3 regions of the Priestia sp. JV24 genome follow, and region 1 is predicted to be linked to each of the others. Evidence: predicted binding sites of a transcription regulator. Region 1 holds the regulator's gene; each other region holds the start of a gene.
The links. The regulator Rex, encoded in region 1, represses fermentation and respiration genes when NADH is low (regulators of the CRP and FNR family bind a similar motif). The targets are predictions, from matches to a motif close to TTGTGAAATATTTCACAA.
Positions count from the first base shown of each region.

Region 1 (3,288 bases):
TAGAACATGCGGGAACAACGGTAACTGTGGTCTGGTCAGTCCTTGGGGTGTTCCTGGCTATGGCTGGTCAAGCTGTAGCAGGGATGATTGAGCACGCTCTTGGCATTACCCAAGTATCTGAAAATACACAAAACATTGTTAATCTTGTTAAAGCAACGCCGTTCCTTATTGTCGTTACGTCTGTTATTGGACCAATTCTAGAAGAGATTATTTTTCGAAAGATTATTTTCGGTTCTCTTCACAAACGATATAATTTTTTTATCTCTGCATTTATTAGTTCCCTTATTTTCGCTGCCGTACACTGGGATTTTAAACATTTGCTCGTGTATACAGCCATGGGATTTGTATTTGCATTCCTTTATGCAAGAACAAAACTAATTATTGTACCCATTATTGCTCACGTGTTGATGAATACAATCGTTATTTTATCTCAAACTATTTTTGCAGATAAAATTATAGAAATGCAAAAGCAAGCAGAACAAATGCAGTTTATTTTTGGAGGCATGTTTTTATGAAGAATATCCCTTTAACACGAGGGTTTATTTATATTATTATGGGGATTTTATTCACCTACCTGGCTATTCAAAATGCTCAGGAAACCGTGTGGAACTTCCCTACGATCTTATTTGCACTCGTAGCCGCATTCGATTTCAGATTTGCGGTTCGCATTTTTATCTTGCACTATAAAATTAAAAAGTTGCAGCAGCAATATAAAAATCAAGATGATTCATCTAAATAAAAAAACCACTGTTTCAGTGGTTTTTTTACATACTAACATCTTCTCTTTCTTGCTCTGCCCTTGCCTTTAACACTTTGCGATACGAAATGCGGGAAATAATGATGCTGATTTCATACAAAATTAAGAGCGGCACTGTCACCATCATGTGCGAGAGCAATTCCGGTGGTGTAATCAGTGCGGCAATAACTAGCAGTACGAAATAGGCATACTTTCGAATTTGAGATAAAAACATAGGCGTTATAATTCCTAATCGCGTCAAAAACATGACGACGACAGGAAGCTGAAACAACAGGCCAAAAGGCAGTGTGAGCTGCATTAAAAAAGAAAAGTATTCATTAATGCCAATCACTTGGTTTACATTCAGCTCATCGGAAACCCGCGTCATAAAATCGACGACAAATGGAAACAACACAAAATAAGAAAAAGAGACACCGCCGATAAAGAGAAAAATGGAAACAGGAATATATCCAAGCGTTACCTTACGCTCTTTTTCATATAAACCAGGACTAACAAATGCCCAAAGTTGATACAGTGCAACAGGAGCTGCAAGTACACAGCCGATAATAACAGCAAACTGCATATAAATCTTAACTGGATCTGTTAGCCTAAATGCATTCATCGTTAAATTTTTTGCCTCATCAGCATGCTGTAAATAGACAATAACCTTATCCGCTATAAAAAAGCCGCCAATTGTGGCAATGACAAAGAAAAATAAAACAATTAAAATGCGTTTTCGCAGCTCTCCTATATGATCATATATTGACATTTCTTGTTCGGTCATACTATGATCACCCTTTTACTCTTTGTCATCTACTTGACGCTGTTTATCTTTTTCACGATCTTCTGATGCACCGCTAGCGGCATGCTTAAACTCTCTAAGCGTTTGCCCGACTGATCTTCCTAGCTCCGGTAACCGTTTCGGTCCAAAAATAAGCAGTGCTACAATCGCAATAATAATCCAACTACCTGCTCCAATCCCCATATTCCCACTCTCCTTATTAATTTAGACTTAAGGAAATCGTAACACAGTCCATCTTATTCAACAGGATAATTTTTCAAAAAGTAGACAAGCGACTGTAATTCTACAGCCAGATCAATATGATGCAGTCGAATCTCATCCGGTACGTTTAAGCGTGCAGGAGTGAAGTTTAAAATCCCTTTAATTCCGCAATTCACTAAACGATCGGTAATTTGCTGAGCCACAGTGGCAGGAACGGTTAAAATCGCCACTGAGATATCATCACTCATATAATCTTCCAATTGGTCAAGGTGATAAACCGGCACGTCGCCTACTTTTGTACCGACTTTATCTTCTATCACATCAAAAGCGCACTCAATTTTGGTGTTATTATTTTTAATAAAATTATAATTTAAAAAGGCCGTTCCCAGATTCCCTACGCCAATCAGTGCTACTTTCGTTACTTCATCTTGGTCTAACGTTTTACGGAAAAATGTAAGTAAATAATTTACATTGTAGCCGTATCCCTTTTTCCCTAATGCTCCAAAGTAAGAAAAATCCCGACGAATAGTAGCAGAATCAACTTTCACTGCCTCACTTAACTCCGCTGACGAAACACGCTGTTTACCAGAAGCATGCAAGTTTTTTAAAAAACGATAATAAAGCGGCAATCGTTTAGCCGTTGCTTGTGGTATTTTTAATTGTTCAGTGTTCACGTTGTACCCCCTCAGTTCATGTATGTCATTACTAACATTTTCAAGTCATATTGCATTACCTTTCACAAAGCCTCAACCGCTCCGAGGTAGCGCTTCCAATTCTCTCTCTTTTCTCTTGTTTTATATATACTCCGCTTCATACCCCGACTCCTTTTGGCTATCCAGCACTACTTAAAGTCGGTAGTTAGAACGAAGCAATTAGCCCTTCAAAGGATCCGTTTGTTAGTCATGACGGGTTTTCTACATCCATCATATATAAGTTCAGAGATGCACTTATCTCTTATTTTAACATAGTATCCTGTATAAAATGTGCAGGTAAAATCATTTTATTTCATGAATCAAAACATTCGCTTCATCATTTGTCCTTGTCCCTCTACAAATTACAAACGCTTGTAGGAAGAACTTGTAGTTGAAAATATGTTAAAATACACTATGGATATACTACTAGAGGTGAAAAAATGATTATTCTACAATTGAACGGTATTACAAAATACTATGGGGCAGAACCCATTTTATCGAATATAAAGTTAGAAGTACAATCAAAAGACCGCATTGCCCTAGTGGGACGAAACGGTGCTGGTAAATCAACTTTATTAAAAATTATTGCTGAGCAGCTTTCTTATGACAGCGGAGAAATTATTAAACCTAAAGGTGTTTCCATTGATTATATGGGACAAGATACAGTTCTTGAGTCAACACTCTCCATATGGGAAGAAATGATGACGGTCTTTGCTCCATTAAAGAAGATGGAAAAAGAATTACGTACGCTTGAAACGAAGATGGGCGATCCAGACATTTTTAATGATTCAGTTCAATACGAAAAACTAACCAAAGAGTACGATCAGCTTCAAGTAACGTTCAAAGATTTAGGCGGC
Region 1 is NZ_JAPCIN010000005.1:4,714-8,001, reverse strand. Features, by position in the region: gene OK414_RS01095 (CPBP family intramembrane glutamic endopeptidase) at 1-515, shown strand, start outside; gene OK414_RS01090 (YdiK family protein) at 512-739, shown strand; gene tatC (twin-arginine translocase subunit TatC) at 765-1,520, opposite strand; gene tatA (twin-arginine translocase TatA/TatE family subunit) at 1,536-1,721, opposite strand; gene OK414_RS01075 (redox-sensing transcriptional repressor Rex) at 1,775-2,413, opposite strand; gene OK414_RS01070 (ABC-F family ATP-binding cassette domain-containing protein) at 2,872-3,288, shown strand, end outside.

Region 2 (3,288 bases), on a different contig from region 1:
GATTGATTTCACAAACAACCGAGAAGATCAAGTTGTGATTGAAGAAGATGGCTACGGACAGTTCCCTGTCAATGGCGGCTCTGTATCCGTTTGGGCTGAAGCATAAAAAAACAGTGGCTTGCGCCACTGTTTTTTTTACCATAGACCTAGCAGTTTCCACCACAAGCCGCCAATTCCAATCCAAATGATAATATGAATAATTGAAATTAAAAAGCCGAGCGACCACCATTTTTGCTGCGTTACATATCCACTACCGAAGAACACCGGTGCCGGTCCACTGCCGTAGTGAGTTAAACAGCCAAATAAATTGCTAAAGAACGCTAAAATTAATGCTGACAGTAACGGAGGCGCACCAGCGGCCACGATGACAGATAAAAATGCTGCGTACATAGCGCTGACATGAGCCGTATTACTCGCAAAAAAGTAGTGAGAATAAAAATACGCAACAGCTAGTACAATCAACGCCGTCATCCAAGACATATGACTAACAGTGCCTTTCATCAGATCACTGAACCAAGGAATCATGCCTAGATCATTTAAGAAGGTTGCCATCATAACCAAAACAGCAAACCAAACTAATGTATCCCATGCTCCCTGTTCTTTTTTGATGTCCGACCAGCTTAACACTTGCGTTAAAAGCAGCGCACATAGACCAATAAAAGCAGTTGTTGTTGCATTAATATTTAAATTAGCTCCAAAAATCCACAGCACAAGAAGAAGTAAAAATACGCCAATCATGTACCATTCTTCTTTCTTTAACGGACCCATTTCATTTAGTTTTTTTGCTGCAATTTCAGATGCTTCCGGCGTTTCTTTTAATTCTGGCGGATACAGCTTATAAATAACAAGCGGAATAACAATTAAACTAATAATTCCAGGTACAATTGCAGCCGCTGCCCAGCCAACCCATGAAATAGTCTTGCCTGTAATTTGTTCCGTCATTTTAACAGCAAGAGGATTGGCCGCCATTGCCGTTACGAACATAGCGGATGTGATCATATCTCCTTGAAACGATACTTTTGTTAAGAAAGCGCCGACTCTGCGCTCCGTACCGTCTCCAGTTCTCGATCCATATGTTTCGGATAAAGAACGAATGATTGGAAGAATAATTCCTCCAGCTCGCGCTGTATTAGACGGCATTGCAGGTGATAAAAGCAAGTCACTTACGATAAGAGAATACGATAATCCCAACGTCTTTTTACCGAACAAACGAACAAAGATGTAGGCAACCCTTGTTCCTAGACCAGTCTTAATAAAACCTCTAGAAATAAAGAATGCAATGACGATTAACCAAATCGTCGTATTTTGAAAACCGCTGAGCGATTGTTCAAGTGTTAATGTATTAGTTAATACAATAATGGTTAAAGATAAAATAGCTACACTGCCTAATGGCAATGGTTTAATGATAAGCCCTACGATAGTAGCCACAAAAATAGCGAATAAGTGCCAAGCCTTCACATCAAGTCCAGACGGAGGTGTAATAAACCATAAAATAAGTCCGATTGCCAGACAAATTAATAAAGGAAGAAATTTCACTTCGCCGGCAGGCTTTTTTGTTGTTTCAGCCATAATCTTTCTCCTTTCATGTTTTTAAATAATAGTAATAGTATGCTCTTTCCACTTCGTACCCAATACTTATCCCATTTAAAATAAAATAATTGTAAAAATACGTTTCGTAAGGATGATATTGTAAAATTGTGAAATGTTGAGCATAATTCCTTTATTATTTTATCATATATATTGACAATATTTATCTCTTACCTTCATTTTATTCCCTTCAAAATAGCTTGTAAGCGTTATTTCATTAAAAATAAATAAACTGCATGAGTTCATCATGCAGCCTTGCATTTAGCGATTTACTTTTTGAATAAACACGACTTTTAAATAATTACCTGACTTAAATTCTTTTATTGTTTTAAAATCAGCTGGAAGAGCGAACTGCTCCATCATTTTGTACCGTTTCCCTTTTTCATTAAAAGCTTTTTCAATAAACGAATGGAATTTTTTCATATCAAAATTGCTTGCATTCGTAGATGCTACAATGACACCGTTTGGCTTTGTAAGCGCAATGGCTTCTTTTAATAAATCTTTGTAGTCTTTTACTGCGCTAAACGTATGCTTTTTCGACTTAGCAAAGCTTGGCGGATCTAGCACTACAAGATCGAACGTCATATTCTTCTTAACCGCATATTTAAAATACTTAAAAACATCTTCTACGATAATGTCCTGTGCTTCGTGATCAATTCCATTTACACTAAATTGCTCAATTGTTTTTGCCAAGCTGCGATTGGCCAGGTCGACACTTGTTGTTTTCGCAGCTCCTCCAAGAGCGGCCGCCACTGAAAATGCGCCTGTATACGAAAACATATTTAAGACGGTCTTTCCTTTTGCATATTTATCTCGAATAGTTTTACGGACGTCTCGCTGATCTAAAAAGACTCCCACCATTGCTCCGTCATTTAAGTAAACGGCAAAACGAATACCATTTTCTTTTACAATTAAAGGAAATTCACCTTTGTCCCCTGCTACAAAATCATCTTCTTCAATATACTGACCTTTTACGTTAAAACGTTTTTTCTGGTACAGCCCTTTAAAGTTAGGCGCAGACTTTAAGGCTTCAATGACGTATTCTTTAAATTGATAAATTCCTTCACTATACCAACTCATGACGTAATATCCGTCATAATAATCAATAATCAAGCCGCCGATTCCGTCACCTTCACTATTAAATACGCGAAAAGCAGTTGTGTCTTCAGATGCATAAAAGTCATGACGAGAGGCAATAGCTTGCTGAATTTTCCTAGCAAAAAACGCCGCGTCAATTTGCTCACTTTTCTTCTTCGTAAGAATCCATCCGTAGCCTTTGTTTTGTTTTCCATAATAGCCTTTGGCTAAAAATTGATTCTTCGGAGTGACTAAGTTAATAATAACCCCTTCTTCTTGCAGTTTATGACCATCAACAAGCGCATCTTTTTCAATGAGTGGATAACCTTTGTTCACTTTTTTAATAAAAGCTTCTTTGGCTATAACTTGTACTTCTTTTCTCATGTGTACACCCTATCTATTTAATTTAGTTCATTCTAGTTTTATCCATTTTATAAGAATAATCTACATTTATCTTAACATAGATAACCGTTGATGTTTCCAGTTACAAAATAGAAAAGCGGCGTATGCCATAAAGCATTCTCGGCTTCATATGTGGATGATCTTTTTACATAAATGTTCAATGTTTTTAACAATGCCTCAACAAATACAACACTTCTCTTTATATTTCCTCAACAATCCAAT
Region 2 is NZ_JAPCIN010000024.1:324,152-327,439, forward strand. Features, by position in the region: gene OK414_RS27245 (alpha-amylase) at 1-106, shown strand, start outside; gene OK414_RS27250 (anion permease) at 136-1,569, opposite strand; gene OK414_RS27255 (class I SAM-dependent rRNA methyltransferase) at 1,849-3,048, opposite strand.
Region 2: the regulator Rex is predicted to act here: its motif matches at 1,696-1,713, upstream of OK414_RS27250 (anion permease).

Region 3 (3,288 bases), on a different contig from region 1:
AATCAATTTATGATTATTTTTGGAATGTTAGTCGTTTACTTCGTGAATTGGGGTATTGCAAATGGGGAAACCTTAGAATGGATTAATGATGTAGGTTGGAGATACATGTTTGCTTCAGGAGCTATTCCAGCTTTACTCTTTGCAGCACTCTTGTTTTTAGTTCCTGAAACGCCTCGCTACTTAGCTATACAGAATCAAGATCAAAAAGCTTTAGCCATACTAACTAAAATTAATGGATCTTCAGAAGCGAAAGCAATTTTAGAAGATATTAAACAAACAATTTCTACCAATGTTTCGTCTGAAAAATTATTGGCATATGGAAAATTAGTTATCGTTGTAGGTATACTGCTTTCTGTATTTCAACAGTTTGTAGGAATCAATGTAGCTCTATATTATGCTCCGCGTATTTTTGAAAGCATGGGAGCAGCTAAAGGTTCTTCTATGCTGCAAACCATTATTATGGGATTAGTAAACGTTATTTTTACAGTAATTGCAATTTTGACAGTTGATCGTTTGGGAAGAAAACCTTTATTAATAACAGGGTCTATCGGAATGGCCATTGGAATGTTCGGTGTAGCAAGCATGGCTTTTTCAAACATCATTGGTATAGGGACGCTTGTATTTATCATTATTTATACAGCTTCCTTTATGACGTCATGGGGACCAATTTGTTGGGTGCTCATTTCAGAGATTTTTCCTAATAAAATTAGAGGTCGTGCTGTAGCTATTGCCGTAGCTGCTCAGTGGGCGGCTAACTATTTTATTTCCTCTACATATCCCGTGATGATGGAATATAGCGGAGGATTAACATATGGTTTTTACGGTTTAATGAGTGTACTTTCTGCTTTATTTGTCTGGAAATTTGTTCCTGAAACAAAAGGTAGAACTCTCGAACAAATGGAAAATATGTGGAGAAAAAAACAAGGGGCTTCAAAGAGTAAGAAAGTCATATAACCATTGAGCTTTTACTTAGAGGAAAGGTGAGTATAAAACTTTCAAAAACACCTAAAATAGTTTAGGTGTTTTTAATATGTAATCTTTATGAAGAAAGTGGATAGCTTTTTTAAAAGATATTGCTATAGTGATAAGTCTCTTTGAAAATAGAAATATAGTTTTCTTTATGAGGGGTGTTTCATCGTAAATATAAATAACGGTGCAATGAATTCACAAAAAATCTGGGGGCATCCGCTATATACGGAATATCCTAAAGAATTAAAGTGTGAGCATGCTTCCTGGGTTCCCGCGTATCAGAATCGAAAAATGATTGATTGGATGTTTCAGCAGGTCAAATAAGCAAATTAGTAAATGTTAAAGCTTAATACTTCATCTAGTACTTACGAAAAACTCTTCCAGTTAATAAAAACTGGAAGAGTTTTTTGCTTTTATTAGGCTAGTCACAAGGCAATGCTGACCTTCCTCTTACACACCACATTTAACCAAATATGTGACGAAATTATGGTAAAGCCATTTAAAATAGATAAAAATCGCTTCAAGTGTGATAAATATCACACCTTTTAAACATACAACATGATAATTTTTTAGAAGTAAGCAATATGTCATGACAAACTTCAATATGTTAGGAGGTTTTTAGCCTTTTGATCTGTTGAGATGCATCTTTAATATGAACGTTTATATACCATTATTATGTACAGAGATTTAGAGGAAGGGAGCCTGAGCTTAGGTGAGAAAGCAAAAATCAATGCATATTAGCAGGTTAATCATTCTCTCCGTATTCATTACAATTTTTTTAGCAGGATGTGATAGTCGTTATTTGATTTTAAATCCGCAGGGGGCGGTGGCTCAAAAAGAATACCAGTTAATTATTTTTTCCATAATTTTATGCACAATTGTTGTGATTCCTGTTTTAGGTCTGCTTGTGTATATCGTTTTACGCTACCGTGATAAGCCTGGAAACAAAGCTCCGTATCGGCCAGACTGGGACGATAGCAAGCGTCTTGAATTTATTTGGTGGGGCATCCCCATTATTATTATCGGCATTTTAGGTTTTGCTACGGCCAAGACGACGTATGACTTAGTAGATCCGCCGAAAAAAGATGTAAAGCCGCTAACAATTGAAGTAACATCTCTTGATTGGAAATGGTTATTTCAATATCCGGATCAAGATATTGCGACAGTCAACTATGTAGAAATTCCAAAAGGTGTGCCTGTTCAATTCGTGCTAACGTCAGATGCACCTATGAATTCTTTTTGGGTACCTCAGCTGGGAGGACAATTATATACCATGCCGGGAATGGCAATGGGGCTGTGGCTGCAAGCTGATCACAAGGGAGAATACTTTGGTTCGGGTGCTAATTTTACGGGTGAAGGGTTCGCTCATATGAACTTTAAAGTTAAATCTACATCGACAAAAGAATTTAATCAATGGGTAAAGCAAGTGAAAGAAACATCACCAGCTTTAACAAAAGCTGATTATAGCAACCTTGCCCAACAAGGTCTTTCTCTAGAAAAATCGTATTCTACCATTCCTAAAGGCTTATTCCAAGAAATTGTCATTAAAAACGGCGGTCAATATTATAGTCAGCATCATCATATGAAAAATGAAGACATGAAGACTATGAATGTGGCTTCTGAAGAACAAGTACATGCACAGCACGAGCACCAGGAAGGAGGAAACTAAGTTGTTAGACAAATTAAAAGATTTTTCAACTCATTTTTTCGTGACAGGAGAACCGATGATTTACGGAGCAGATGTCGCCATTTTATTAACACTAGCCGGTATTATTTTTGTTCTTACTTACCTTAAAAAATGGAAGTGGCTATGGCGTGAGTGGCTCACAACGGTGGATCATAAAAAAATTGGCATTATGTATATGCTTTCTTCATTATTAATGCTGTTTCGAGGCGGAGTAGATGCATTATTAATGCGTATGCAACTAGCATTCCCTCAGTGGCATTTTCTAGATTCTAATCATTACAACGAAATTTTCACTACGCACGGAACCATTATGATTCTATTTATGGCAATGCCGCTTATGTTTGCTTTCTTTAACATTGTTGTGCCGCTTCAAATTGGAGCAAGAGATGTCGCCTATCCTTTTTTAAACGCGGTAAGCTTTTGGCTATTTTTCTTTGGCGCCATGCTTTTCAATTTGTCGTTTGTAATCGGAGGCTCGCCAGATGCAGGGTGGCTAAGTTATCCACCGCTTTCTGGCATGCAGTTCAGTCCTGGACCAGGTCAAGATTTTTATATTTGGGGCATTCAAATATCGGGTATTGGCAGCTTGGCTTCTGGAATTAATTTCATTATGACCATTTTAAAAATGCGTG
Region 3 is NZ_JAPCIN010000015.1:70,568-73,855, forward strand. Features, by position in the region: gene xylE (D-xylose transporter XylE) at 1-954, shown strand, start outside; gene OK414_RS09690 (cytochrome c oxidase subunit II) at 1,700-2,638, shown strand; gene qoxB (cytochrome aa3 quinol oxidase subunit I) at 2,640-3,288, shown strand, end outside.
Region 3: the regulator Rex is predicted to act here: its motif matches at 1,494-1,511, upstream of OK414_RS09690 (cytochrome c oxidase subunit II).